2 regions of the Pseudarthrobacter sp. CCNWLW217 genome follow, and region 2 is predicted to be linked to the other one. Evidence: predicted binding sites of a transcription regulator. Region 2 holds the regulator's gene; the other holds the start of a gene.
What was found. Region 2 encodes HrcA, which represses chaperone genes, less so after heat shock. Its sites were predicted from a motif close to TTNGCACTCGNNNNNNNCGAGTGCNAA; they were not measured.

Region 1: V9L18_RS02690 (FmdB family zinc ribbon protein) is a predicted target of HrcA. The motif match lies at 18,563-18,589, and genes of this name have one in related genera.

The regions. Positions count from the first base shown of each region.
Region 1 is NZ_JBBCBT010000002.1:6,843-26,723, forward strand. Features, by position in the region: gene V9L18_RS02625 (acyltransferase family protein) at 1-131, shown strand, start outside; gene guaB (IMP dehydrogenase) at 390-1,901, shown strand; gene V9L18_RS02635 (hypothetical protein) at 2,127-3,488, shown strand; gene V9L18_RS02640 (hypothetical protein) at 3,485-3,997, shown strand; gene V9L18_RS02645 (ABC transporter ATP-binding protein) at 4,037-5,896, shown strand; gene V9L18_RS02650 (GuaB3 family IMP dehydrogenase-related protein) at 6,008-7,144, shown strand; gene V9L18_RS02655 (glycerol-3-phosphate dehydrogenase/oxidase) at 7,250-8,989, shown strand; gene V9L18_RS02660 (PTS sugar transporter subunit IIA) at 9,035-9,523, shown strand; gene V9L18_RS02665 (SURF1 family protein) at 9,746-10,609, shown strand; gene V9L18_RS02670 (DUF3817 domain-containing protein) at 10,606-11,133, shown strand; gene guaA (glutamine-hydrolyzing GMP synthase) at 11,233-12,822, shown strand; gene V9L18_RS02680 (AAA family ATPase) at 12,953-17,179, shown strand; gene V9L18_RS02685 (RcpC/CpaB family pilus assembly protein) at 17,290-17,916, opposite strand; gene V9L18_RS02690 (FmdB family zinc ribbon protein) at 18,228-18,500, opposite strand; gene V9L18_RS02695 (5-formyltetrahydrofolate cyclo-ligase) at 18,661-19,278, opposite strand; gene galU (UTP--glucose-1-phosphate uridylyltransferase GalU) at 19,365-19,881, shown strand, end outside.
Region 2 is NZ_JBBCBT010000018.1:16,996-26,502, reverse strand. Features, by position in the region: gene lepA (translation elongation factor 4) at 1-1,598, shown strand, start outside; gene hemW (radical SAM family heme chaperone HemW) at 1,635-2,864, shown strand; gene V9L18_RS18165 (DUF4870 domain-containing protein) at 2,939-3,358, opposite strand; gene V9L18_RS18160 (DUF3097 domain-containing protein) at 3,458-4,303, opposite strand; gene hrcA (heat-inducible transcriptional repressor HrcA) at 4,491-5,504, shown strand; gene dnaJ (molecular chaperone DnaJ) at 5,586-6,713, shown strand; gene V9L18_RS18145 (16S rRNA (uracil(1498)-N(3))-methyltransferase) at 6,716-7,498, shown strand; gene V9L18_RS18140 (GerMN domain-containing protein) at 7,507-8,427, opposite strand; gene V9L18_RS18135 (PhoH family protein) at 8,818-9,507, shown strand, end outside.

The DNA.
Region 1 (19,881 bases), on a different contig from region 2:
GCGGCACCTGCCCGGCCGTGGTGGGAAACGTTTACGTGTACAAGGACGATAACCACCTCACCAAGACCTACGTGCAGAGCATGATCCCCATGTTTGAGGAACGGCTCCTGGCCGCTACCGGCTGGACTTAAGGGCTCCTTTCCGCGGAGCCGGTGTGGACGTGCGGGCCACGGAGCCGGTGGGGATGGTGCCGTTGCTCACATTGCCCTCCCGGAATAGGGGGATCGGCGCGGAGGTTCTAATATTTACTCAATACTTTCTGCACTGAATCCCGTGTCCGAAGTACCCCCGCACCGCAACCCATGCACGGACCAGTCCCGTAATGACGGGCTGGTCATCAGCTGCAACCCCTACCCGTGACCCCCGCAACCAAGGTAAGAGGCGCACTCATGACCCAGCCCGCACACGATCCTTTCGGCTTTGTCGGCCTGACGTACGACGACGTCCTGCTGCTCCCCGGCCACACCGACGTCATCCCCTCCGATGCCGACACTTCTTCCCGGATCTCCAAGCGGATCACGGTGCAAACCCCGCTGCTGTCCGCAGCAATGGACACGGTGACCGAATCCCGGATGGCCATCGCGATGGCACGCCAGGGTGGTCTTGGGGTAGTGCACCGCAACCTGTCCATCCAGGACCAGGCCGACCAGGTGGACAGGGTCAAGCGCAGCGAGTCGGGAATGATCACCAACCCGCTGACCATCGGCCCTGAGGCCACACTGGCGGAGCTTGACGAGATCTGCTCCCAGTACCGCGTTTCCGGCCTGCCTGTAGTGGATGAGGGCATGCGGCTCCTGGGCATCGTCACCAACCGCGACACCCGCTTTGTGCCAGAGGCAGACTTCCCGCTGCGGCTGGTCAGCGACGTCATGACCAAAATGCCGCTGGTCACCGGCCACGTGGGCATCAGCCGCGAAGAAGCCTCCCACAAGCTGGCCACCAACAAGATCGAAAAGCTCCCCCTCGTCGACGAGCAGGGCCGCCTCAAGGGACTGATCACCACCAAGGACTTCACCAAGGCCGAGCAGTACCCGCTCGCCACCAAGGACGAGGAAGGCCGCCTCCGGGTCGGTGCGGCCATCGGCTTCTTCGGCGACGGCTGGGAACGGGCCATGGCACTCGTTGACGCCGGCGTCGATGCCCTCTTCGTGGACACCGCCAACGGCCACTCGCAGGGCGTGCTGGACATGATCCGCCGCCTGAAGTCCGATCCTGTAGCGGCGCACGTGGACATCATCGGCGGCCAGGCCGCCACTCGTGAAGGCGCACAGGCACTGATCGACGCCGGTGCCGACGGCATCAAGGTGGGCGTGGGCCCCGGCTCCATTTGCACCACCCGTGTGGTGGCCGGGGTAGGCGTCCCGCAGATCACAGCCATCTACGAATCCTCGAAAGCAGCCATCCCGGCAGGGGTTCCGCTGATCGCCGACGGCGGCCTGCAGTACTCGGGCGACATCGGCAAGGCGCTGGTTGCCGGCGCCGACACCGTGATGCTCGGCTCCCTGCTTGCCGGCTGCGACGAGTCCCCGGGCGAGCTCATCTTCGTCAACGGCAAACAGTTTAAGAGCTACCGCGGTATGGGCTCCCTGGGTGCCATGCAATCACGCGGCAAGAACACCTCCTACTCGAAGGACCGCTACTTCCAGGCTGACGTCTCCGGCGACGACAAGCTGATCCCTGAGGGCATCGAGGGCCGCGTAGCCTACCGCGGGCCGCTGGCATCCGTGGCGTACCAGCTTGTGGGCGGCCTGCGCCAGACCATGTTCTACGTCGGCTCACCCACGATCGCGGAGCTGAAGGCACGCGGTAAGTTTGTGCGCATCACTCCGGCCGGGCTCAAGGAATCGCACCCGCACGACATCCAGATGACGGTTGAGGCACCGAACTACGGTTCGCGCTAGTCCCCGGCGCCTCCCTAGCCTCGCAAGCTCGGCCAGGGAACCCGCGCGCCGTGGGCCCACCCGTCGCCTGACTAGCCTCGCAAGCTCGGCCAGGGAACCCGGGGCGCTGTGGGTGGCCAGGTTTAGTCCGACTGCAAAGGAGGTGGGGAGTTCTCCCCACCTCCTTTGGCGTCCCACCCTTGTATATTCGATGGAGTAAAGCTCGATCGATCTTGGGGGAACAGGTTGTCCAATGGCTTTACTGGCGCTGACGTCGCCCAACTTCGGCAACTGGCGGCAGCCATGCATGGCGCGGGCCACAGGCTGCAGCTACAACTGGGCACTTTCAACACCCGCGTTATTGGCACGCTCTGGCCCGGCCCCGATGCAGAGCAGTTTCGCCATGACTGGAAAACCAGCCACACCTTGGTCCTTCGGGAGGCCGTCCTTTTCCTCCACCAGTCGGCTGATGAACTAACACGTAACGCCGACGAGCAGGAGGCAGCCAGCCTGCCGGGCGGATCCGGGCCCTCGACAGGCCCCGCCGGCTCCTCTAACGGCACCAGCGAGTACACTTCCGGTCCGGTCCGGCCGGATGACCTCATGGGAAAGTCTGCGGCGCAGATCAAGGACTGGTGGTCAGGCCTGACCGCGGGGCAGAAGCAGGCGTTCATCCGTAACTACCCCGTGGAGGCAGGCAATACGAACGGCATCCCGTTCGATGCCCGCGTAGAGGCGAACCGCATCAATGCACAAAACAGGATTGATTGGCTCAACGAGAACGATCCCGAGCCGAGGTTCAACCCGTTCCTTATGGATGCCGGCTATCCGCAACGGTTCACCGATGAACACAAAGCATGGGAAAAGCGCCAGTCCTACCTGCAAAGAGTGGTGGACGGAAAAATCAGGCTGGCCGCCTACGATCCCGCCGCTCAGTCGATCGTGGAGCTGAAAGGCACCTATGACGAGAACACGACGACCGTTATCACCTACGTCCCCGGCACCACTACCAATGAGGCATCGTTCCATGACGGTGGACCCCAACGGTTGCCAGCCCGCCTGGTCGAGGACGACCAATCCGGGGGAACTGCGGCGTTCGTCTACAAGGGGTCGGAATTTCCCGACGGCGACCCGGTAGAGGCCTTCCTGGTGGAGGCCAAGAGCGATGAGTTCGTAGCCCGCTCTGCGCCGGTCCTGCGGGCCTTCCAGGGCGCCGTGGATCTCGAGCTGCCACCCGGTGCCCAATCCGTGGGTGTAGGCCATAGTTGGGGAGTCCGGAACCTCACCGGGGCGGAAAATGAAGGAGCGCACTACGACAAGCTGCTCGCGCTGTCCGGTGCCGCTATGCCGCCTGGCTGGGTGCCCGATCCCGGCACCGAGTATTCCAGTTTCACCTACCCCGATATCCTGCTGACCGCTGAAGCGAATGGGGTTGTGGGGGAGAACTACCCAATGAAGGAGCCGGCCTTTGAAAAGCACGTTTATGAGCCACCAGGGGGCAACGGATGGACAGAGTTCTACAGCATCGACAACCACAGCCTCATCGCGACCACCTACGAGGAAAATGACCAGGCTTTGAGGGATATGCGCAAGGAGATTCGCCAGTGATCGACCCATCCAAGGCAGTCCGGGGAGCGTGGGCGGCCGCTGCCATCAGCTTGGCTCTCAGCCTGGCATCGTGCGGAGTAGAGGAAGCGAATAAAGGGATGTCCAATATGACTTTGGAAGAGGCAAAAACGAAACTGTTGGCCCTCCAGCATCAAATAATTGACATGGTTCCCGAGGAGCTGGTGGTATCCGTCTTCGAGAACGACTCCTCCAGCCTGTTGAGCTGCCAGGGAGACAAGAAGAAATGGACAGGCACCGGTCAGGTGGAACTTCAGCCTGGCCTGGACAGGGACAAGTTCCTAGACCAGGTGCGTGACAGAACCAAGGGCATGCAGGGTTGGACGGTGAAGGACGACTCCGACAGCGATGGCGCCCGTACTGTGGACATCCTGCACGATGACGGAACGCACCTGATCGTTGGCATCTGGGACGGACCCGAGAGTGTCCAAATTGATGGCTTCAGCGCCTGTTTTGATCTTCCCGAATACGAGTACGGCGAAAAATATTAGCCGCACCACTGTTTCAGGGCGCCGAACTAGGCTGTATTCATGCCCGAACCACACCATCCCGCTGAGCTGAGTCCCAAACGGGATCCCCAGCGGAAGCTCTCCGTCCGGCCGTACGCCCGGGCCGTGGCGCAGGTCCTGCGGGTCAGTTTCCGGGCCTCGCCTGCCGCCGTCGTGATGAAGATTGTCGGTTCGCTGATCTCGGCGCTGCTTCCACTTGTCACCACCTACTTCGCTGCGTTGACTACCACTGCCTTGGCAGCGGCGTATTCCGGCGACGCAGCCGCAGGCCAGCAGGCAATTATCTACGTCATCATCACCGCGGCGCTGGGACTGTTCTGGGGGGCCTTCAGCAGCGTGGACCGGTACATCCAGCAGCTCATGAGCTTCAAGGTGGGCGCCATCGTGGGCGACCTCATGTACGAGCGGTTCCTGGCCCTCGAATTCTGGCGCTACGACGACAAAGAGACCGTTGACCTCTATGACCGCGCCAAGCGGTTCTCTGACTCCTACGCCCGGGTCCTGGACCGCATCGCGGCGATCTTCACCCAGCTCGTGTCGGTGATCCTCGCCGTCGGCGCCCTGCTGCTGGTGAGCTGGTGGATCGCCGTCATCGTGCTGGTCGCGATCGTCCCAAGCGTCTACCTGCAGTTCAAACTTTCGCGGGAGCAGATCGCCCACTGGAACACCCAGGTGGACTCGCGCCGCCAGCGCCGCATGATCGAGACCAATCTCCTGCGCCCGCAGCACATCGCCGAGATGCGGCTGTACGGGATCGTGGGCTACCTGATGGACTTCCGGTCCCGGTTGCGGGACGCGGACGAGCGCCGTCGGCTGGATTTCCAGAAGCGGTACATCCCGAAGCAGTTGGCCGCCGACGCCCTGCAGTACGGCGCGGAGGTGGTGTCGCTGATCTGGGTGGTGGGTCAGATCATTGCCCGTGCCCAGCCTGTGGGTCAGTTCCTGTACGTCCAGCAGATCGTCAGCCGGGCACTGTCCACCGCCAACAACCTGGTGTCGTCGCTGAGCTCCATCGACGAGGACCTCGCGAACCTCAAGGACTACGAACTGTTTATGGCGCTGCCTGTCCACTCCCGGCACGCGCCGCCGCTGTTACAGGCCCCTCGGACGGTGGAACTCAGGGACATCCACTTCACCTACACCGGCAGCGACATCGAGGTGATCCGCGGTATCAGCATGACCATCCGGCAAGGCCAGCACATCGCCATCGTGGGGGAGAACGGGGCCGGAAAATCCACCCTTATCAGGATCCTGGCGGGGCTTTATGCTCCGGATTCAGGGCAGGTAATGCTCGACGGCGTGGACCTCGCCGCCGTCGATGTCACCTCCTGGCACCGCCACCTGGCAGTGCTGAGCCAGGAGTTCCTGAAGTACGAATTCGCCACCGCGGCGGAAAACATCTACTTCGGCGACGTCGATTCCGCGAAGGACGACGGCCGGATCCGACGGTCGGCGGAAGACGCCGAAGCTCTGGAATTCATCAACAAACTGCCCAACGGCCTGGACAACCACGTCAGCAACTGGATGGAAGATCCGCGCGGACGCAAGGGCAGCGGACTCTCCGGCGGCCAATGGCAGCGGCTCGCCATGGCCAGGAACTTCTACCGCGACGCGTCTTTTATGGTGATGGACGAGCCAACCTCGGCCATCGATGCGCTGGCCGAACACCGCATCTTCACAAGGCTGTTCGCAGACCGCAGCAGCACGATCATCGCCATCAGCCATCGCCTGGCCACGATCGAAAAGGCGGATATTGTCTACATGCTCGAAGACGGCCGGGTCGTGGAACAGGGGACCCACAAGGAGTTGGTGGCATTGCGGGGCCGCTACTTCAGGATGTTCGAATCCCAGCTCAGTTTCGACGCTCAGAGCGAGCCATAGGCCGCGTGGCCGTAACGAACCGGCCCCGCGGCCGTCAAAGATCCTGCCTTCGCCCACCGGGCCACGCTCCACCGGCCGTGGCAGGGGGGCCGGCTGGGATAACCTAGAGCAGTGACTTACGAGATCGAGATCGGCCGTGGCAAGCGTGGGCGTCGTGCCTACTCCCTGGATGACATTGCGATTGTCCCTAACCGTCGTACACGCGACCCCAAGGACGTCTCCGTGTCGTGGCAGATCGACGCCTATAAGTTCGATATGCCGGTCATTGCTGCACCCATGGACTCGGCCATGTCCCCACAGACAGCCATCGAGTTGGGCCGCCTCGGCGGGCTTGGTGTCCTGGACCTCGAAGGCCTGTGGACCCGGTACGAGGACCCGCAGGCGGTCCTGGACGAAATCGGTGCCCTTGAGGATGAGATCAACAGCCCCGCCGTCACCGGACGCATGCAGGAGCTCTACCGCGCCCCCATCCAGCCCGAGCTGATCACGACGCGCCTCGCGGAGATCCGCGCCGCCGGCGTCACTGTGGCCGGTTCACTGACCCCGCAGCGCACCCAGGAACACTACAAAACCGTGGTGGCCGCCGGCGTCGACATCTTTGTCATCCGCGGCACCACCGTGTCTGCCGAACACGTCTCCAAGGACCACGAGCCGCTGAACCTTAAGCAGTTCATCTACGAACTGGACGTGCCCGTGATTGTCGGCGGCGCTGCCGGCTACACCCCGGCGCTGCACCTGATGCGCACCGGCGCTGCCGGGGTCCTGGTGGGCTTCGGCGGCGGCGCCACCACCACCACCCGCCGTGCCCTGGGCATCCACTCGCCCATGGCCTCCGCCATCTCCGACGTCGCGGCTGCCCGCCGTGACTACATGGATGAGTCGGGCGGGCGCTACGTGCACGTGATTGCCGACGGCGGAATGGGCTCCTCGGGCGACATCGTCAAGGCGATAGCCATGGGTGCGGACGCCGTGATGCTGGGCAGCGCACTCGCCCGCGCCGAAGAGGCGCCAGGCAAGGGCTGGCACTGGGGCCAGGAGGCTCACCACCTCGAATTGCCGCGTGGCGACCGCGTCAACGTTGGCACCGTAGGATCCCTGCAGGAGGTCCTCTTCGGGCCCGGCCACCACACCAACGGCACGTCCAACCTGGTCGGCGCGCTCCGCCGTTCGATGGCCACCACAGGCTACTCGGACCTCAAGGAATTCCAGCGGGTCGACGTCGTCGTCTCGCCTTACGCCGGAAACTGACCTGCGCCGGGGGCGGGTGGGAGGCCCTCCGGGCCCCGCCTGCCCAAGCATGCAGCTAGCAAGTAGTGTGGTTTACTACCTGCACCAGCGGCAACGGAGGCTTCCATGACGAGTGTTCCCAACACCAGCGGCACCCTGGGTCCGGCAGCCCGCGAAGAATCAATCGCGCGGCTGCGGGCCACGACCGAGCCCGGCAAGGAACTGGACATCCTGATTGTCGGCGGCGGCATCGTGGGTACGGGAGCGGCCCTGGACGCCGTGACGCGTGGCCTCAGCGTGGGGATCGTGGAGGCCAGTGACTGGGCGGCGGGAACATCTTCCCGGTCCTCCAAACTTATCCACGGCGGCCTGCGCTATCTCGAAATGCTCGATTTCGGCCTGGTCAAGGAAGCCCTGCACGAGCGCGGCCTGATCCTTTCCGTGCTCGCGCCGCACCTCGCCCGCCCCGTGCCGTTCCTCTACCCACTGACCAAGCCTTTCCTGGAGCGGCCGTACGTGGGCGCAGGGATTGCCCTTTACGATGCCATGTCCATCACCGGCGGGCATAGCCGCGGGGTGCCGTTCCACAAGCACCTGACCCGCCGCGGGACCCTCCGCGCCGCGCCCAGCCTGAAGGATGACGCCTTCGTTGGTTCCATCCGCTATTACGACGGCCAGGTCGATGACGCCAAATATGCCGCCAACCTGATCCGGACAGCCGCCTACTACGGCGCCCACGCAGTCAACCAGATGGCGGTAGTGGACTTCCTGCGCGAGGGCGAACGCGTGGTGGGGGCCAAGGTGGTCAACCATGAGGACGGCACGGAATTCAAAGTCCGGGCCAAGCAGGTCATCAACGCCACCGGTGTGTGGACGGACGAGACCCAGGCCATGGTGACAGAGCGAGGCCAGCTGAAGGTCCGCGCCTCAAAGGGCATCCACCTCGTAGTGCCGAGGGACAGGTTCCAATCCACCGTGGGCCTGATCCTGCGCACCGAGAAGTCAGTGCTGTTTGTCATTCCGTGGGGGCGGCACTGGATCATCGGAACCACCGACACTGACTGGAACCTCGACAAGGCCCATCCGGCGGCGTCCAGCAAAGACATCGACTATATCCTCGAACACGTCAACACAGTCCTGAAACGGCCGCTCACGCGTGAGGACGTGGAGGGCGTTTACGCCGGTTTGCGCCCCCTTCTGGCCGGTGAAAACGACTCCACCGCCAAACTGTCGCGCGAACATGTTGTAGCGCACCCCGTGCCCGGCCTCGTGGTGGTGGCGGGCGGCAAGTGGACCACCTACCGGATCATGGCCAAGGACGCCGTTGACGAGGCCACCCGCACCATGGACGAGCGCGTGCCGCCCAGCTGCACGGAGACCATTCCGCTGCTCGGCGCCAGCGGCTTCAAAGCTGCCTGGAACCGGAGGAACCGGACGGCGGAGGAATCAGGGGTCCATGTGGCGCGGGTGGAACACCTGCTGAACCGCTATGGATCGCTGATACCGGAAGTGCTGGCCCTCATCGCCGAGAGGCCTGAGCTGGCCGAGCCCCTGCCCGGCGCCGACGATTACCTCCAGGCCGAGGCCGTATATGCCGCGACCCACGAAGGCGCCCGGCACGTCCACGATGTCCTGACTCGCCGGACCCGGATTTCGATCGAGGCGTGGGATCGTGGTGTCTCCGCGGTTCCGGTAGTCGCTAAACTTATGGGTGAAGTCCTTGGCTGGAGCGATGTGCAGCGTGAAAGCGAAATCAAGCACTACATTGCACGCGTAGAAGCCGAGCGGCTGAGCCAGCAGCAACCTGATGATGAGTCCGCCGATGCCGCACGAATGGGCGTCGACGACATCGTTCCCTTGCGCTGAGGGGCTCCACGCACCAGCATTCTCGCCTCACTGAAGGGACACGCCTTGGCGGAACCACTTGACCGGTACGATGCCGAACTCACCACTCCCGAAATGGTGATCCTGGAGCTTGAGGCATCGGACAAGGTGGACGCGGCCTCACAGCTCGCGGAGCGTCTTTACGCCGCCGGCAGGGTCACCGACCTGCCGGGCTTCCTCGAGCACGTCCATGCCCGCGAGCACCAGCTAGCCACTGGCCTGCCGGGCGGCATCGGCCTGCCGCACGCCCGCAGCGAATTCGTTTCCCGAACCTCCATCGCCGTCGGTATCACCAAGTACGGCCATGCGCTGGACTTTGGCGCCACCGACGGGCCGGCCACGGTCGTCCTGCTGATCGCCACCCCGGCGAGTTCCTTTTCGGACCACCTGGAAGTCCTCGCAACCCTGGCCCGCTCCCTGTCCAAGGAATCGTTCCGGGAGTCACTTCGCCGTGCCTACGACCCCGAAGTGATAGCAGAACTCATCAACTCAAGCCTGGTCTTCTTCGACCACTAAGGATTGGGGCAGGCCCTTTCGTGTCGACTCCGTCGCCACGCAGGGACCCGGCTGCCCCACTCTGGGGGCAGGCCCTTTCGTGTCGACTCCGTCGCCACGCAGGGACCCGGCTGCCCCACTCTGGGGGCATGCCCGTTCGTGTCGACTCCGTCGCCACGCAGGGACCCGGCTGCCCCACTCTCCGTTTAGTTGTTCTACGGCGGAACGAAGTACGGTTAAGGGGTGTGGAAAACAGCCCTCAAACCCCGATGGATCGCAGGCCTGGTGTTTGCGATTGCAGTATCCGGGGTCTTCGTCCTGCTCAGCCAATGGCAGTTCGGCAGGTCCACGCAAGCCGAGATTCCGGTAAACCCGGCCACCGAGACCGCACAGGCGCTGTCCAGCACGCTGCAGCCCGGAGACTTCTTCCACGGCTCCGTGGCTGACCAGATGGTCACCGCCGAGGGGACGTACGACCCCACGAAGCAGGTTCTGATACCTGGCCGGCTGCATAACGGCGAGTCGGGCTACTGGGTCGTGACCGCGTTTGCCGTCAAGGGAGCGCCCGTCCTCAGCGGCGTCGGAGCCTCGCCCGAAACCTGGATCCCGGTGGCCCGCGGCTGGGTGGCCGACCCCGCCGATGCCGCCGAACCGCCGTCGGGCCTTCTTGAACTGACGGGACGGCTCCTGCCGTCTGAGGCGCCCGTGCCCGAAACGGCGCCCGGACCCGGACGCGCCACGGCGGTCTCCGTGGCCGAACTCATCAACTACTGGGACGTCAGCAGCTATCCCGGTTTCATCGCGGCCACGTCCGAAGTGTCCGCCGGCAAGGACGTCAGCGCTGCCTCCATGGACGGGGACCTCAAGCCGCTGCGCATCGGACCCCAGCCACCTGCCCAGCAGATCAACTGGCTCAACCTCTTCTACTCCCTGGAGTGGGTGGTCTTCGCCGGCTTTGCCCTGTTTATCTGGTGGCGCCTCGTCAAGGACGATTACCGCCGGGACCTTGAAGACCAGTTCGACGGCGGCGAGGGCGCCGACGGCGACCACCATCACGTTCCAGCCAAGACACCTCCTGCACAGACCCAACAAAAGGTACAGCCATGATCGAACCCAAACCCGCCATGCAGGCACAGCCCACCGGTGACAGCAGCCAGGGTGGCGGAACCGCCGGCAAGGGCAAGAAGCGCCGCTTCGGCGGCACCGAGCAGCAGATCCGCTCGGCCCTGAAGTTCTACAAGGTGCTGGCGTATCTCACCGGCGCCATGCTGCTGCTGCTTTGCGCCGAACTCATCGCCCGTTATGCGTTCGGCCAGTACTTGTTCGCCGGCGGCACCAACGCTGTCACCGGAGCGCCGTTCGGCCTGGGGTTCGCCGACGCCGAGCCCAAGGGCGTGGTGGGCGGCGTCAACATCTCTGTCACCGTGCTGATCGTCCACGGCTGGATGTACGTCGTGTACCTGATGTCCAACTTCCGCCTCTGGTCGCTGATGCGCTGGCCGTTCGCCAAACTGATCGTGCTGGCCCTGGGCGGCGTTGTCCCGTTCCTGTCGTTCATTGTGGAGAAGCGATTCCACGCGGAGGTCGAGGCGGAGCTGACTGCCAACCCGCAGGCACCCCAGCGCTACTAGGGCGGCGGCACGGCGGCCGTCCCGCCGTCGGACGTTTTGTCCGTCACACCGGCGGCCCTGGATGTGCGGCCGGGCAACCGCGCAAAGTAGGCTAGTACGGTGACTACTCCCACTGCATCCCAGACTTCCCAGAAGCCGGTGCTGGTTGTTGACTACGGTGCCCAGTACGCGCAGCTGATTGCCCGCCGCGTCCGGGAAGCGAATGTGTATTCGGAAGTGGTTCCGCATACCTACAGCACCGAGCAGCTCCTGGCCAAAAACCCGGCCGCAATCATCCTCTCGGGTGGCCCGTCCAGTGTCTACGCGGACGGCGCACCGTCCGTCGGCGCTGACCTCTTTGAAGCCGGGATTCCTGTCTTCGGCATCTGCTATGGCTTCCAGGCCATGGCCAATGCCCTGGGCGGAAAAGTCGACAAGACCGGCCTGCGCGAGTACGGCTCCACCCAAACCACCATCCTCGGCGAGGGCCGCTCCGTGCTGGAAGGAATGCCGCAGCACCAGAACACCTGGATGAGCCACGGCGACTCCGTTCACGAGGCGCCGGAAGGCTTCGAAGTGCTGGCCACCACCGCCGGTGCCGAAGTCGCAGCGTTCGCCAATGAAGAGAAGTGCCTGTACGGCGTGCAGTGGCACCCGGAAGTGAAGCACTCGGCCTACGGCCAGCAGGTGCTGGAAAACTTCCTGTTCAAGGGCGCCAAACTGGAACCCAACTGGACCACCGGCAACATCCTGGACGAGCAGGTGGAGCGCATCCGCAAGCAGATCGGCGATGCCCGCGTCATCTGCGGCCTCTCCGGCGGCGTCGACTCTGCGGTCGCGGCAGCACTTGTCCAGCGAGCAGTCGGCGACCAGCTGACCTGTGTGTTCGTGGACCACGGCCTGCTCCGCGAAGGCGAAGCCGAACAGGTGGAACGGGACTTTGTGGCGGCTACCGGCGTCAAGCTCTACGTTGCCAACGAGCAGGAGCGCTTCCAGGCCGCACTGGCCGGCGTCAGCGATCCCGAAACGAAGCGCAAAATCATCGGGCGTGAGTTCATCCGCGCCTTTGAAGAGGCTGAACTGGCCATCATCGCCGAGGCTGCGGCGCACGGCGAAAAGATCAAGTTCCTGGTCCAGGGAACGCTGTACCCCGATGTCGTCGAATCCGGCGGCGGTGAAGGTGCGGCCAATATCAAGAGTCACCACAACGTGGGCGGCCTGCCCGAGGACCTGCAGTTTGAACTCGTCGAGCCGCTGCGGACCCTCTTCAAGGACGAAGTCCGTGCCGTCGGCGCCCAGCTGGGGCTGCCGCAGGAAATCGTTGGCCGCCAGCCTTTCCCGGGGCCTGGCCTCGGCATCCGCATCGTCGGCGAAGTCACCAAGGAGCGCCTGGACCTGCTGCGCAAGGCGGACGCCATCGCCCGGGCAGAGCTCACAGCCGCAGGGTTGGACAACGACGTTTGGCAGATGCCGGTTGTCCTGCTGGCAGATGTCCGCAGCGTTGGCGTCATGGGTGACGGCCGAACCTACGGCCACCCGATCGTCCTTCGCCCGGTTTCCTCAGAAGACGCCATGACCGCGGACTGGTCACGGCTTCCGTATGACCTCCTGGCCCGGATATCCAACCGGATCACCAATGAGGTGGAAGGCGTTAACCGCGTGGTGCTGGATGTGACCAGCAAGCCGCCGGGAACCATCGAATGGGAATAGCGTCCTGACAGTGGCCGGTCTCCGAAGCGGAGGCCGGCCACTGGTCGCTATGCGGGGAATTACTCCGCAATTTGGCATGATCAGTGTTGCGGTCTCTCACTACGGCATCTTTGCGGCTACGCTCGAAAGTATGCCGGTATGGTCCAGGGCGTCACGTGAAAACGCAGAAAAGAAGGCAGTAGTGTCAGTTGGTCAAGGCCACCCGGAGGGCTCCGAGGAGTTCAGGAAATGGCTGTCCGGTCTCAAGCCCGTCACCGGGGCAGACACCATGCTGCGTTTCACCAAGACACCTGAGGGTTCCATCGACCTCACCCACGCCCACCCATCCGGTCTTGCCCAGCTGATGGCGGGCCGCCGCACGCGGCTCTCAACCCTGATCCGGGATCACCAGCAGTACGTGGTCGCGGCTCGGGCATCCCGGAACATCCGCTCCAAAATCTTCGAACTCGGCAATGACCGCGGTATCGACGCCGGCTACCTGTCCGCCGGTACGGTGGTGTGGACCTCCGCCGTCGGGGGTAAACCGCAGCGCATTTCCGCGCCGGTGATGCTCACAGCGATCTCCCTGACGGTGCGCCCCGGGGAAGATGACTACGAACTGCAGCTCACCGAACAGGCTCACATCAATCCGGCGCTGGTCCGTCACTTGAAGAACATCCACGGGATTGTGTTCGACGTCAACGCCGTCACCCGCCTTGCGTACAGTACTGCCCGCTTCGATCCACAACCGGTGCTGGACCGGCTGGCGACGCTCATCAGGCCGATTCATGGTGCGGAGGCGCAGCACAACCTGCTGGTCTCGACTTTCGCCGATTTGTCCGGAAACCTCGACGACCCATGGATCAACGAAGGGAACCCACTGGTTGCCGCCCTGGCTACGGCTGCCAGCGGTGCCGTGGTGGACGTGGACGAGCCGGACGTCTCCCGTTTCCCCGGCGTCGACCAGCGCCACCCAGCCGATGAACTGCTTCTGCTGGACGCTGACGCGCAGCAGCAGTACGTGCTGGACGCCGCCCGTGCGGGGGACTCCTTGGTGGTCAGCAGCCCGCCCGGGACGGGCCAGACGCAGACCGCCATTAACACCATCGGCACTCTGGTGGATGCTGGCAAGACCGTGCTGGTGGTCGGGGACCGCCGTGCCAGCCTCAACGAAGTGTCCGCCCAGTTGGAGACCCTCGGGCTTGAGTCCATCATGTTCCAGCTTTCAGGGACCGCTACTCCGCAGCAGCTCAAGGCGCAGCTCGTCCGGGCCATTGTCCGGAATGAGAAGTCCCTCGAGCCCCAGCTTGGCAACCTGCATAAAACCCTCACCGAACACCGCCACGCCCTGACGGACCATGTGGCGTCCCTGCACAACGTGCGGCAGCGCTGGGGGTGCTCGCCCTACCAGGCCATGCAGTCACTGGCTGAGTTAACCTCCATCCAGCCGGCCCCGGCCACCACGGTCCGGCTCAAGCGGAGCGTCCTGGACAACATCCGGGACCGTGACGAACTCGCCGGCCGGCTCCGCCGTGCCGCTGAGCTGGGCAGTTTCAGCCGCGCGTCCACCACCAGCCCCTGGCACGGGGCAAGGCTGCTCACCCGCAAGGAAACCGAAGAGGCCCAGCAGTTGGCCCGCTCCGTGGAGGAAAACCTGCCGGTCCTGCGCGAGAGGATGAACGCTGTTGCAGAGCACGCCGAAATCCGCCTTGGCCTTTCATTTGCCGAATGGGGTGAGCAGCTTGAGCTCCTCATGGCGGTGCGCGAAAGCCTGGACAAGTTCACGCCGGACATTTTCGACCGCCCTGTCCATGACCTGATTTCGGCGACCGCGTCCTCGGCGTGGCGGCGTGAGCGGAACATCGACATGGCGTCCATGCAGCGTTCCCGCTTGCGCCGCGTGGCGAAGGAGTACGTCCGTCCCGGCGTGCACATCGCGGACCTTCACAGCTCCCTGATTCTCGTGCAGGAACAGCGGGCACTGTGGTCCGGCTATGCCACAACCCAGCGCCACCCCGCCGTGCCGTCCGGCCTTGCCGAAATGAACATGATGTACCGGTCGCTGGACCGTGAGCTCACTGAGCTGGGGGAGGCCATGCGCCATACGGAGGCAGGCGGCTCCCTGGCAACCACGCCATATCCGGAACTCATGGAACGCCTTGAGCGGCTGGTCGCCGACACCGAGACGCTGAAAACCCTGCCCGAGCGCACGCTGCTGGTAGAGAACATGCGCGAACACGGCTTGGGGGAACTCCTAAACGACCTCGCCGAGCGGGAGGTCCCGGCCGGGTCCGTGGCAGCGGAGCTTGAACTCGCTTGGTGGCAGTCCGCCCTGGAAGCCATGATCAGCGGCGACGACTACCTCGCCATGTCCGACGGCGACGCCCTCCGGCAGCTGGAGGCCGAATACAGGCTCGCCGACAACGCGCATGTCGCCAGCGGTGCCGCCCGCCTTCGCTGGGACCTGTCCGAGCGGTGGCGTGCCGCCATCGCCGAACATCCGCGCCAGGCTGCCCTGCTTCGGAGCCTGCTGAAGGACGGCCGGGTCACACTGTCCGCGCTGACCGCCCAAGCGCCCGCGCTGGTGCCCATGCTGGTGCCTGTCTGGTCCGTGAGCCCGTACCTGATGACCGGGCTCCTACCGGCCGAGCAACGCTTTGACGCCGTGGTTGTCCTGGACGCTGAAGCCACGTCCCTCCAGGCAGTTCTGCCTTCCATCGCACGGGCCAAGCAGGTCATTGCCTTCGGTGATTCCCGGATTGCCAGCCCGCGTACATTCACTGTGGGAGTGGAAAGACTCGCAGCCGGCGAAACGGCACACCAACGGGTGGAGAGCGCCTTCTCTGCGCTGTCGGCCGTGCTGCCCGTCTGGCGGCTGAACTTTGTGTACCGGGCCGTCGACGAAGACCTGGTCCTCCAGCTCAGCAAGAATTTCTACGACGGCGGCCTCCGCCGACTCCCCGAAGGCCAGTCCGCCACGGGTCTGGACAGGGCGCTGCTGGTCGAGTACCTGCCGGACGGCACGGGGCTGCCCAGCGCCGACCACGAGGGTGTTGAATCCGTCGTGGCAGAGGTCAACCGCGTTGTACACCTGGTGTTTGAACACGCACGGCTCCGCCCGCGCACGTCACTGGCCGTGGTGACGGCCAGCCTCCGGCATGCGGCCAGGATTGGCGAGTCCATCAGGCTGCAGCTGCCCAACCATCCCGGCCTGGCCGGGTTCTTCGGAGCAGGCCCCGAGTCCTTCCGCGTTGTTGATCTTGAGCGCGCGCAGGGCCTGGTCCGGGACCACGTGATCTTTTCACCTGGCTTCGGACGCACGCCGCACGGCCGGGCCCTGCACAACTTCGGTCCTTTGTCCGCAGAGGGCGGCCGCGAAAAGTTCGCCCTCGCCATGACGCGCGCCCGCAGGTCCCTGCACGTACTGACCTGCTTCCGGCCCGAGGACCTGGACCACACCAGGCTGACCCACGGCGCGGTCGACCTCTACGAGCTGCTGGACCGCGAGATCGCCGGCAACACCAACCTTGGCACGCCTGCGTCCCGGGCAGCGGCCAGCGAGCAGGCGCTCGGCGCTGACCCGCTGGTAGCGGACCTCGGAGACCGCCTGCGTGCCCGCGGCGCCCGTGTCTGGCACCAGTACGACGGCGTCATTGACGTCGTAGCCGCGGCGGACCCGCTCAGCACTATGGGCCAGGACGACCCCGAGACCCCCTGGCCGGTGGCCATCGAATCCGACGGCACCGAGCAGTACCGGACCATGAGCGTCCGCGAGCGGAGCAGGCTCCGGCCCCAACTGCTGGAGCGCCTCGGGTGGCGGTACATGCCGCTGTGGACCATTGAGGTCTTCACCGACCCGTCGGCCTGTGCTGACCGCATTGCCGGATATCTGGGCCTGGAGAAAGTGGTCCTGCCTGGCCGGGTCACTGCCTCAGCCAATTTCTTCGATGACGACGTCGACCCGCTTTCACTTGAGGCCTACGGGAATGTTGGCCTCGAGCCTGCCCGTCCCGTCCGGGCCGACCACCGGCAGCAGGTGCAGCCTAGCGCGCCGGAGAACCAACAGCACCGGGCCGCACGCCCGGATAAGGAGGAGGCGGTCATTATGACCCCAACACACGGCACCGCCGGTCCGGCCGGTGAGGATGCCGCTGGCGGCAAACGGGCCGGCGAGGGCACCGCGCAGGAAAACGCAGGCCAGGACAACACGGCGCACGAGGGCAAAGCATCCACTCCGGCCTCGGCGCAGGCTGCCGCAGGCACCGAGGGCATCCTTCCCAACAAAGCCGCTGAAGACGATCCCCGCCGCTGGGGCGATGGTTCGGAGGACGACCACGACGCCTGGCTGAAGGAGCAGAAGCCGCCGCACTGGGGCTGACGGCAACGCGTCCATTAGGTCACCGCGAGACCTTTGCCTGAGGGGCGCCGCCCGACCGAGACAGCTTGGCAGCCGAGGGGCATAGGCCCCCGGACAACAGGCGGGCTGGCTCAACCTGGTGGCTGCGTCACCAGGACGAAAAACAGCTTGCCCTGCGTGGAGGCACCCGCCAGGCGGGCTGCCTGCTCAGGGCGGGCCGCCACCACGATCAGGCCGTCTGTCTCGGCGGTACCGAGCCATTCCCCGGTCTTGCCGCCCTGGCCCGAGGTCCAGAGCACCGGGACTGCCGTCGCCAGAACCTCCGGGGGAGCCTGCTGGTCGTAACCGTTGGTGCCCGTGAGCACCACGTTGACCAGCTGGCCCGGTGACACGAGCTGGATGGATGACGGGTCCGCCATCCGCAGCGGAACGGCAGCGGACCCTGGGGGAGTTCCCGTGAGCAGGCCGGGTCCCAGCAGTTGGGCGTCAGTGAGGAGCTGCCCTTTGCGGAGCGGGGCAGCCAACTGCTTTCCCTCTGCCTCGGCACTGCCCCGGATGAATCCCGCAGCCAACATCCCCGGCGGCACTTTTACCTCGGCCACGTCCGAGGGCGCCAGCGAGGAACCGGCCGGAAGATCCCTGGCTGCTGCGAGTGCTGTCGTCGAATCGGCAGGGGCCGGAGTCAGCTGATGGACGGCAACGGCGGCCGCAACGCACAGCAGGAACGCTATGGCCAGGCGACGGTTCCTGGCCAGCAAAGGGCCAAGCCGTCGGCCGGGCGGACGGCCGGCCGGCTGGGGACCGGTCCTGCGGGGTTGGCGCCCGGGCGCATTGGCTTCTCTGCTGCGGCGGGTTCTTTGATAGGGGTGTAACAGTGGGACAGGCATAGGCCCACGCTAGTTCCGGGCGACGGGTCCAGGGCAGGCCGGTTGAAGGCTATGTGGACAACCTGAAGCCGGGATTGCTGGGGGGCCCAGGAAAGGCGTCGGAAACAGGGGAGGCTAAATTAGCCTGGAAACCCGCCCAGCACGGAACCATTACCGCAGGGGCTTATGAGCTGGGTTGGTCGTTAGCTTGCAGCAGCAGCAGCAGCAGCAGCAGCGGCCGGGGCAGGTGCCGGAGCAGCTGGCGCAGCAGGGGCGGGCGATACAGCGCTTCCCTTGCTGTCCCGTGAGTCCGTGCGGTAGAAACCGGAGCCTTTGAAGACCACGCCTACGCTGTTGAACTTCTTGCGCAAGGTCCCCTGGCATTCGGGGCAGGACGTCAGTGTGCTGTCCGTGAACGACTGGACAATGTCGAAGGCATGGCTGCAATCCTTGCAGGCGTACGCATACGTTGGCACTGGTGCTCCTCCTCTTGGGCAAACGAGAGGTCCCGTGCTGCCAGGACGATCTTTGCCGTCCATTAGCAGTCGCAGGGCCTGAGTGCCAATTCTATCATCCCTGCCGCCAAGGCCAACTGCGAAGGCCAACTCCGAAGGCCAACCGCGGAGCCGATGCTGCTCAAGCCGTGCGGAGCGGAACGACACCGGAGGGAGTGAGGGCCGCCGGGACCTTCCTGTCAAAGTCCTCCGCGGGGATGCTGCCCTGTGGCAGTACTTCCTGGTCATAGACGATTGCCGCTGAAGGCAGGCCAGGCCGCAGGCCGTCCAGGGAGTTGAGGAAAACGTCGTAGTAGCCGCCGCCTTGTCCGATCCGGTTGCCGTCGCGGTCCACGGCGGTGGCGGGCATAAACAGCGCCGACACCCCTGCCATCACGTCGAGTCCGTGGCGTGTCCCTGCCGGCTCGAGTATGGGGGCATACCTGCTTCGGACCAGTTCACCGCCCGGTGCCCAGAAAACCCAACTGAGCCTGCGCCCCGGTTCGCAGATTGGCAGCAGAACCTTATGCCCTCGGCCGTGAAGTGCGTCGATGAGGGGGACGGTCGGCGGCTCGAAGTGGACCCCCAGGTAGACACAAAACGTGGATGGCATTCCGTCTGAGCACTGTTCAGCCCAGTGGAGGCCGTGGTGCGCAATTCCGGCACCAGCTGCCTCGCGGGTGGCGAGGTCCATGGCGGCACGTGCAGCCCTGTGCCGCGCGCGGATCTGTTCCTTGTACGAGCTGTTGCCGGCGGTCATGAATGGCTCAACTTCCCGTTGTCCGGGGCCGGGCTTCACCGGGCCAATGATTACTGTCTGAATGTTCCCTCCGCTAGATTAGTCCAGTGACTACCACCAACCAGACAGTACGTAAGGCCGTAATTCCTGCAGCGGGACTCGGCACCAGGTTCTTGCCTGCCACGAAGGCCATGCCTAAGGAAATGCTCCCGGTAGTCGACAAACCTGCCATCCAATATGTCGTCGAGGAAGCCGTCAAAGTGGGGCTTCACGACATCCTCATGATCACCGGACGCAACAAACGGGCCCTCGAAGACCACTTTGACCGGGTTCCGGCGCTGGAAGCTACTTTGGCGGACAAGGGCGACACCGCCAAACTGTCCTCGATCCAGGCCGCCAGCAACCTCGGCGACATCCATTATGTCCGCCAGGGCGACCCCAATGGGCTTGGCCACGCGGTGCTACGTGCAAAGCAGCACGTGGGCAACGAACCGTTCGCCGTCCTGCTGGGCGATGACCTGATCGACGCCCGGGACGAACTGCTGAGCACCATGATCGAAGTCCAGGCGAAAACCGGCGGGTCAGTCGTCGCCCTGATCGAGGTGGAACCGTCAGAGATCAGCG
Region 2 (9,507 bases):
CGCTGAACATGATTGACACACCCGGCCACGTGGACTTCACGTATGAGGTTTCCCGCTCGCTTGCGGCCTGCGAAGGTGCGGTGCTCCTTGTTGATGCGGCCCAGGGCATTGAAGCCCAGACCCTTGCCAACCTTTACTTGGCGATGGAAAACAACCTCACCATCATCCCGGTCCTGAACAAGATCGACCTCCCGGCTGCCCAGCCCGAAAAGTACGCCGCGGAACTGGCCAGCCTGATCGGCGGCGACCCCGACGACGTGCTTCGTGTCTCCGGCAAAACCGGTATGGGCGTCGAAGCGCTGCTGGACAAAATCGTCCGCGACCTGCCTGCACCCGTGGGCGACGCCAACGCCCCCGCCCGCGCCATGATCTTCGACTCGGTCTATGACACCTACCGCGGCGTGGTCACCTACGTCCGCGTGGTCGACGGCATGCTGCACCCCCGCGAACGCATCCAGATGATGTCCACCAGGGCCACGCACGAACTCCTCGAGATCGGCGTGAGCTCCCCGGAACCCACCCCTTCCAAAGGCCTTGGTGTTGGCGAAGTCGGCTACCTCATCACCGGCGTTAAGGACGTCCGGCTGTCCAAGGTTGGCGACACCGTCACCAACCTTGCCAAGCCTGCCTCTGATTCCCTTCCTGGCTATGCGGATGCCAAGCCCATGGTCTTCTCCGGCCTGTATCCGCTGGATGGCACGGACTACCCGGTGCTCCGCGATGCGCTGGAGAAGCTGATGCTCAACGACGCCGCACTGGTGTATGAGCCAGAAACGTCCGCCGCTCTTGGATTTGGCTTCCGCGTGGGCTTCCTTGGGCTGCTCCACCTGGAAATCACCAGGGAACGGCTCGAACGCGAATACAACCTCGACCTGATCTCCACAGCCCCCAACGTGGAATACGAGGTGACGCTGGAGGACAAGAAGGTTGTCCATGTGACCAACCCCAGCGAATACCCCTCCGGCAAGATCGCCGAAGTCCGTGAGCCGATGGTGTCCGCTACCATCCTGGCTCCGAACGAGTTCGTGGGCGCCATCATGGAGTTGTGCCAGAGCCGCCGCGGCGTGATGGGCGGCATGGACTACCTGTCCGAGGACCGTGTGGAAATCCGGTACCGCCTGCCACTGGCCGAGATCGTCTTCGACTTCTTCGACATCCTCAAGTCCAAGACCCGCGGCTATGGCTCACTGGACTGGAAAGCGGACGGCGAGCAGGTGGCCGACCTCGTGAAGGTGGACATCATGCTCCAAGGCGAGCAGGTGGATGCGTTCTCGGCCATCACGCACCGCGACAAGGCCTATGCCTACGGTGTAATGATGACTACCAAGCTGCGCGAACTGATTCCCCGCCAGCAGTTCGAGGTGCCCATCCAGGCTGCCATCGGTTCCAGGATCATCGCCAGGGAGAGCATCCGGGCCATCCGCAAGGACGTTCTTGCCAAGTGCTACGGCGGTGACATTTCCCGAAAGCGCAAACTGCTGGAAAAGCAGAAGGAAGGCAAGAAGCGCATGAAGATGGTGGGCCGCGTAGAGGTCCCGCAGGAAGCCTTCATTGCCGCGCTGACCACCGACGAGTCCAAGGACAAGGCCAAGAAGTAGTGATGACCGTGGCCGGAACCACCGGAGGCCGCACCCGTGCCTAGCGTTCTTCCCCTCGGCGACCCCGCGCCGTCGGACGGTCTGCTGCCCGCCCAGGCAGCGGAAGGTTCGGCGGACCGGGCGTTCGGGCTGTACGTGCACATTCCGTTCTGTGCGGTCCGCTGCGGATACTGCGACTTCAACACCTACACGGCCACGGAGCTGGGAGGCGGCGCGTCGCAGGATGCCTACGCCGCCACGGCCGTCTCAGAGGTGGACTTCGCAGCAGCAGTGCTGCGGAACTCCGGAATTCCGGACCGGCCGCTGAGCACCGTGTTCTTCGGCGGCGGGACGCCAACGCTGCTTCCGGCCGGGGACCTGGCCCGAATTCTCGGCGCTGCCATTGGCGAGTGGGGCCTGGAGCCCGGCGCTGAGGTCACTACCGAGGCCAACCCGGACTCCGTCACCCCGGAATCCCTTGCCGTCCTCAAGGATGCCGGATTTACCAGGGTTTCCTTCGGAATGCAGTCCGCCGTGCCCCATGTGCTGAAGGTCCTGGACCGTACCCATACCCCCAGCCGCGTGCCGCAAGTGGTGCAATGGGCGCGGGACGCCGGACTGGCTGTGAGCCTGGACCTGATCTACGGCACACCGGGAGAGTCACTGGACGACTGGCGGTACTCCCTTGAGACGGCCCTGTCGTACCAGCCTGATCACATCAGCGCCTACGCGCTGATCGTGGAGGACGGTACCAAGCTGGCAGCCCAGATCCGCCGCGGTGAAGTCCCCGGAATCGACGACGACGACCACGCGGACAAGTATGAACTCGCGGACCAGCTGATTCGCGAAGCGGGTCTGAGCTGGTATGAAGTCAGCAACTGGTCACGGACGCCGGAGCAGGCGTGCCGGCACAACCTGGCCTATTGGCGCGGCGACGACTGGTGGGGCATCGGTCCCGGAGCCCACTCGCACGTGGGCGGCGTGCGCTGGTGGAACGTCAAGCACCCCACCGCCTACGCCGGCCGGTTGGCTCAAGGGCTCTCGCCGGCAGCAGGGCGGGAAACGCTCGACGACGGCACCCGGGACATGGAGCGGATCATGCTTGAGGCACGGCTCGTCTCAGGTGTGGGCATCAGTTCGCTGGGGGAGTCAGGCCGGAAAGAAGTGGCTGGACTCATCGCCGACGGGCTGGTGGACCCTGCCTCCGCCTTTCAGGGAAGCCTCGTCCTGACGCTGAAGGGCCGTCTGCTGGCTGACGCCGTGGTCCGCAGGATCCTGCCGGACTGACGCGGGAGTCGTTTCCTGCAAGCCCGGCTCGGGACCTCCTGACGCCGCTTAGCGGAGCCAGCGGAAGCTGACCCTTATTTGATCCACCGCAGGTTGTACTGGTAGCGGTGCGGCTGGCCCCGGTTCACGTGGATGCCGGCGGCAACCGAGTAGCAAGTCAATGCGATCCAGATGAGGGTGGCAATCACGGCGAAAATGTTGCCGACCACAGGGATGAACACCAGAAGGTTGGCCACAACGGCCGCGATGGTGGGCGGCAGGCTGAAGTTCAGCGCCTCCTTGGATTCCTGGGCGGTAAACGGCCCACGTTCCCGGAAGATGAGGTAGATCAGCAGCGACGGCACGCACCCGAGGATGCCGCCGAAATGCGCCAGGGTTGCCCACTGCCGGTCTTCGCTGGCCGTTAGCGGCAGCGCATTTGCTGGAACGCCATGGTACTCGGAGCGGCCCTGGCCGCTCTGGTTGTCCCTGTGTTCGTGTGCGTTTTCTGCCACGGTGTCTTCCTTCGAAAAGCAATGGTGCGGGGGTAGAACATTCAAAGTTACAGTGTGCCGGGCTCAAGCGCACTGGCAACTGCAGTACCAAGAATACTGCTAGGGAACGGTGAGGAAGTCGATGACCTCTTCAACCCTGCCCAGCAGCGAGGCTTCAAGGTCTGCGTAGCTGCGGACCGCCCCCAGGAGTTTCTGCCAGCCCAGGCCGATATCTTCCTTCGTGGAATGCGGCCAACCGAACGCCGCGAGGATGCCGGTCTTCCAGTCCTGGCCACGTGGGACCACCGGCCACCTTTCAATTCCCAGCACGGAAGGCCGGATGGCTTGCCATACGTCAACGTACGGATGCCCCACAATCAGGACATTGCCGGCAGCGCCCGGGGATGCCATCACGGCATCCGCAATCCGCGATTCCTTGGAATCGGGAACCAGGTGGTCAACGAGCACTCCAAGCCGGCGGCCCGGCCCCGGTGCGAAGTCTGCCACGGCCGCAGCGAGGTCATCGATTCCATGCAAAGGCTCGACGACGATGCCCTCCACCCGGAGGTCGTCTCCCCAGACTTTTTCCACCAGTTCGGCGTCGTGCTTTCCTTCCACCCAGATCCTGCTGGCCTTGGCCACCTGGGCGCGCTGACCGGCTACCCGGACCGAGCCCGAGGCCGTCCGCCCGGCCGGGGCGGTGGCTTGCCGCGGCGCCGGGGGCATCAGTCGGATCGGCTGTCCCTCCAAGAGGAAACCGAATCCGAGCCGGAAGGACCTTGATTTGCCCCGCCGGTCCTCAAGGGCCACCACATGCATTCCGCCTGACTTCTCGACCCGCGTGACGGCGCCCACCCAGCCGGACTGGACCTCTTCCAGGACCATCCCGCGCTCTACCGGGACTTCAGGGAGCTGATTCCTCACGGGGACGGCGATCTCCCGGGGACCCCAGTTCTGGTACTGCATGGATGTGTTCCGCCTTGCCTAGATCCTGGCCCGGAATTTCGCCCGGAGCGGTACCAATGCTAACAACGGGGTGAGTCATATTAGACTGTTAGCACTTAGGCATGTCGAGTGCTAAGCCGCGCCAAGACGGCGGCCGGTGCACGCGCCGGGGAAACCGGCGGCCTGTGACCATGGATGGAGGTGGAGTGTGAGCGAGCCGCGCAAACTTGAAGTACTGCGTGCCATCGTTGAGGACTACGTGCACTCCCGCGAACCTGTGGGCTCGAAGGCGCTGGTCGAACGCCACCATTTGGGCGTCTCCAGCGCCACGATCCGCAACGACATGGCAGCCCTTGAGGACGACGGCCTCATCACCGCCCCGCACACCAGCGCCGGACGCATCCCCACAGACAAGGGCTACCGGCTGTTTGTCGACCAGATTTCGGCCATGAAGCCGCTGTCACCGGCAGAACGCCGTGCCATCCAGACCCTCCTGGAGGGCCCGGACGATCTCGACGACGTCCTGGAGCGCACTGTCCGGCTGCTGTCGCAGTTGACCAACCAGGTGGCAGTGGTCCAGTACCCGCACCTGAGCCGCGCCACGATCCGGCACATCGAGTTCGTGTTGCTGGCTCCCCGCCAGGTCCTTGTTGTCCTGATCGCCAACACCGGCAAGGTGGAGCAGAAAGTGGTCGACGTCGGGCAGGACCTTGGTGACGACGCCCTGGCAGGTATTCGGGGGCGGTTCCTCGGTTCGCTCGCAGGGACGCCGCTGAGCCAGTTGACCCAGTCGCTGCCGGCAGTTGTTTCCGGCCTGGGCCCAGGACAGCGGCAGGCTGCGCAGGCCCTGGCGCACGGTCTGGAGGTCCTTGCCCACAGCAGCCGCGAAGACCGCATGGTCATGGCCGGCACCGCCAACCTCGCACGGTCCAACGTCGACTTTCCCCTGAGTATCGGCCCGGTGCTGGAAGCGCTTGAGGAACAAGTGGTCATGCTGCGCCTGTTGAGCGAGATGGCACAGGATCCGCGCGGCGTGACGGTCAGCATCGGCCGCGAAAACCCGTACGACGGGCTCACCGAAGCGTCGGTGGTCGCCACGGCGTACGGCCCGGACAGCACAGCCAAGATCGGGGTGCTCGGTCCTACCCGCATGGACTACCCCACCACCATGGCAGCAGTCAGGGCCGTGGCCCGCTACCTTTCGAGGATTCTGGGCCCCTGACAGCAACTGGCCGGGCCCCAGGCAACAAGAGCAGTACAAGCAGTCCGACTGCAGCAGTACAAACAGGAAGAGATACGAACTTTGAGCAGCCACTACGACGTCCTTGGAGTCTCGCCGGAAGCCACCGGGGAAGAGATCAAGAAGGCCTACCGCAAGCTGGCCCGCACGCTCCACCCGGACGTCAACCCCGGTGAGGATGCCTCGGACCGCTTCAAGGCCGTGACCCACGCCTACGAGGTACTCTCCGACCCGCAGAAACGCAGGGTCTACGACACCACCGGCAACGAAAACGGTACCGACAACGGCTTCGGCGGCGGCGGTTACGCCGGACAGGGCTTCGCCTTCCAGGACATCTTCGATACCTTCTTCGGCGCTGGCGGATCGCAGGGTCCGGCATCACGGGTCCGGCGCGGCCAGGACGCCCTCATCAGTGTCCGGATTGAACTCCGCGACGCCGTGTTCGGGGTCAATAAGAAGCTTGAGGTGGACACCGCAGTCGTTTGCCCCACGTGCAACGGCTCCTGCTGCCGGGAGGGAAGCCACCCGGAACGCTGCGACATTTGCGGCGGCAGCGGCCAGGTCCAGAGAGCGGTCCGCTCCATCCTTGGCCAGGTCATGACGGCCGCCCCCTGCGGCAGCTGCGAAGGCTTCGGCACCGTGATCAAGGACCCCTGCAACGAATGCAGCGGGCAGGGGCGGATCCGTAGCCGGCGGTCAATGACCATCAAGGTCCCTGCAGGCGTAGCCACCGGAACCCGCATCCAGCTGTCGGGCCAGGGCGAGGCAGGCCCGGCCGGCGGCCCGGCCGGTGACCTGTACGTTGAGATCCGGGTCAACAACGACGCCACGTACGTACGTGACGGCGACGACCTCCATGCAACGCTCAACATCCCCATGACCGCTGCCGCGCTGGGAACCGAACTTTCCCTGGAAACCTTCGACGGGCTGCAGGAAATCGACGTCAAGTCGGGAACCCAGTCAGGGGAGATCATCACCCTGCGCGGCCTGGGCGTGACACACCTTCGCGGATATGGCCGCGGCGACCTCAAGGTACACCTTCAGGTGGAGACCCCGGCCAAACTGGATTCGGCGCAGGAAGACCTGTTGCGGCAACTGGCCAAACTGCGCGGCGAGCAGTTCACTGAGGGCAAACTCGCGGCCAGCGGCGGCGTCTTTGCCAAGCTGCGGGACCGGCTCGGTAACCTGTAGGGGTGAGCAATCCGGTTTTTTTTAGCGCTCCCGGGACGCTGGACCACATGGTCCCAGGGGGCCACTTTGTCCTGGAAGGGGCTGAGGCGCGGCATGCGGTAGCGGTCAAGCGGCTTGCCCCCGGCGAGTCCGTGGACATCGCAGACGGGGCCGGCAAGCGGTTGACCGGCACGGTCGTGGCGGCGTCGCCGTCGGAGCTGACAGTGGAGTGTTCGGCGCTGACGGTCGAAGAAAAGCCCGCCATCCGGCTTGTCCTGGTGCAGGCGCTGGCCAAGGGCGACCGAGACGAGCTAGCAGTTGAAACTGCCACCGAACTGGGGATTGACGCGGTCATCCCGTGGCAGTCCGAACGGTCCATCGTGAGGTGGAAGGGCGAACGGGCAGCCAAGGCACATGCCAAGTGGCAGTCGGTGGCGACGGCGGCGGCCAAGCAGGCCCGGCGGGCCTGGATTCCTGAGGTGCGCGCCGCCGTCGAAACCCCCGGACTGGCAGCGGCTGCCGGCGTGGCCGATCTCGCAATCGTCCTGCACGAGGACGCTGTCCGGCCGTTACGGTCCGTTTTGGAGAATTGGCAGGCGGCTGCGAACGGCAGCGAAACCCGCGAAATCCTGCTCATTGTGGGACCGGAAGGCGGGATCAGTCCGCGTGAAGTGACCAGGCTGTGCAGTGCCGGTGCCGTAACGGCGCTTCTGGGGCACCACGTCCTCAGGTCGTCCACCGCCGGCCCCGCTGCAGTCGTCCTGGCCAGCGATGTGTTGGGCCGCTGGTCCGCACCTGGGCTCTGACAGTCGAGCTAGCGCACGCTGAAGCTGCGCGTATCAACGTTCAGCTCCTGGTCGTTTCCTGAGGTGTCCGCCTGCGCGACGCGAAGCTCATAGTTGCCCGGCGTGAGGGTTAAGGCCAAGGTAAAAACTCCGGACTGGGCGGCCTCGGTCGCGGCTGTGGTTTCCCCGGTCAGGTACGGCGTCTTGTCGCCGTTGTCTTCCTCGCGCAGGATCCGCCAGCGGAGCTTGCCACCGGCCAGGGTGTTGCGGCCAGTAATCTTCACGCTGCCGTCGGCGACTTCTACGTTCTCCTGCGGATCGATAATCCAGACCGGCGCCACCATGCCCGGGCTCCGGGACATGAGCGTGCCGAGGCGCACGTGGTCAAAAGCAAGATAGTCCGTGTGGCCGTCGACCAGGATCATCACCTGGATCTGCTGGCCGGAGTCAATGAGCCCGGAACTCGCCCCGGCTGCCGTGGCCGTATAGACGAGCTGCTGGATGGCGCGGCCGGCCATGTCGGCGTCGAGGTTGCTGTTGAAGGCATCTTCCGAGACGTCCACTGTGATGACGTTTTTGCCCGAGATGGACGTGGCCAGTTTCTTGGGGTTCTGCCATGGGGTAAAGAAGTCCGGGTCCAGCGGTTTATCAGACATCATGGCCCGCAGTGCCCTTGTAACCGGGTTTTCCTGTTCGGGCACGTCCCTGAACTCGCGGTACAGGAAAACGTTGCTGTTGCTGCGGCCGATCCAATAGACGGGTGCCTTGTTCGACGACTGTGTGGTCTCGAGCGGTGCGCTGGTGGCCGGCACCCCTGGCGAGGTGTTTTCGGTGCCCTGGCTTGAATTCTGCACCACAGTGGGCTCCGGCCCTGGCTCCGCGATGCAGCCCGTGAGGATCAGGACGGCAGGCAGGAGGCTCAGCAGGGCGGTGGAGCGGATGCGCCCCAGGGCAGTACCCAAGGCAAGGGGCGTTTCTGGTCCCGGCACGGTGATGGCACTATCCTTCCTGGCAGCGATGATGCAGCCGGTCCCCGGACGGCCTTGAATTTCCAGCATTGCATAAGGAAAGTCGCCTCGGTGGCGCAAGACGGCTGCCCGGTACAACTGCAACGGGAACGATATGAGGCCGATATGAAGTTGATACCTAATGACGGCAACTTCCCGCCCACATGGGCCGTTCCGGCACTGGCGGAAGGCTGCCCCCAGCCGCTGACAGCGGCGCGCTGGCGTAAGATGGTATGAATCCGGAGACCTCCGACGGGCGGGACCACACGCCACGGCGGTCTGCGGGATTACGTACTTGAACTGGAGGGGACCATAGGCCTGCGGGCCAGCACCATGACTGAATCAGCTAACGGAAAGCGCCGGCTGAACACTGAGCGCACCGCAGGAGAATTTCCCCACACCCTTCCCGGCATCCGGACGGAGGTGGTTGTCTTTGATAACTCCGATCAGATGGTCCAGTCGCTCGGTAGCCACGATGAGGCGTTGCGTTTCATCGAAGATCAGTTTCCCGCCGTCAATTTCCATGTGCGGGGCAACGAACTGTCCATCAGCGGCCCGGCGGCCGATGTCCCCAGGATCATGCGGCTGCTACAGGAGGTCCGGGGCCTGGTAGCCCGTGGCACGGTGATCAGCCCCGCAGTGCTGCAGCAACTGGTGGCGCTGCTGCGGAGCCAGTCCCTGCAAAACCCGGTCGATGTCCTGACCCATGACATTCTTTCCAGCCGGGGCAGGACCATCCGGCCCAAAACGCTGAACCAGAAAAACTACGTAGACGCGATCGACGCCAACACGGTGATTTTCGGCATCGGTCCTGCCGGAACCGGCAAGACTTACCTCGCCATGGCGAAGGCCGTCCAGGCGCTTCAGCAGAAGGAAGTCAGCCGCATTATCCTCACCCGGCCGGCCGTCGAAGCGGGGGAGCGGCTTGGTTTCCTGCCCGGCACGCTCAGCGACAAAATCGACCCCTACCTCCGTCCCCTCTACGACGCGCTGCACGACATGATGGACCCGGAGTCCATCCCG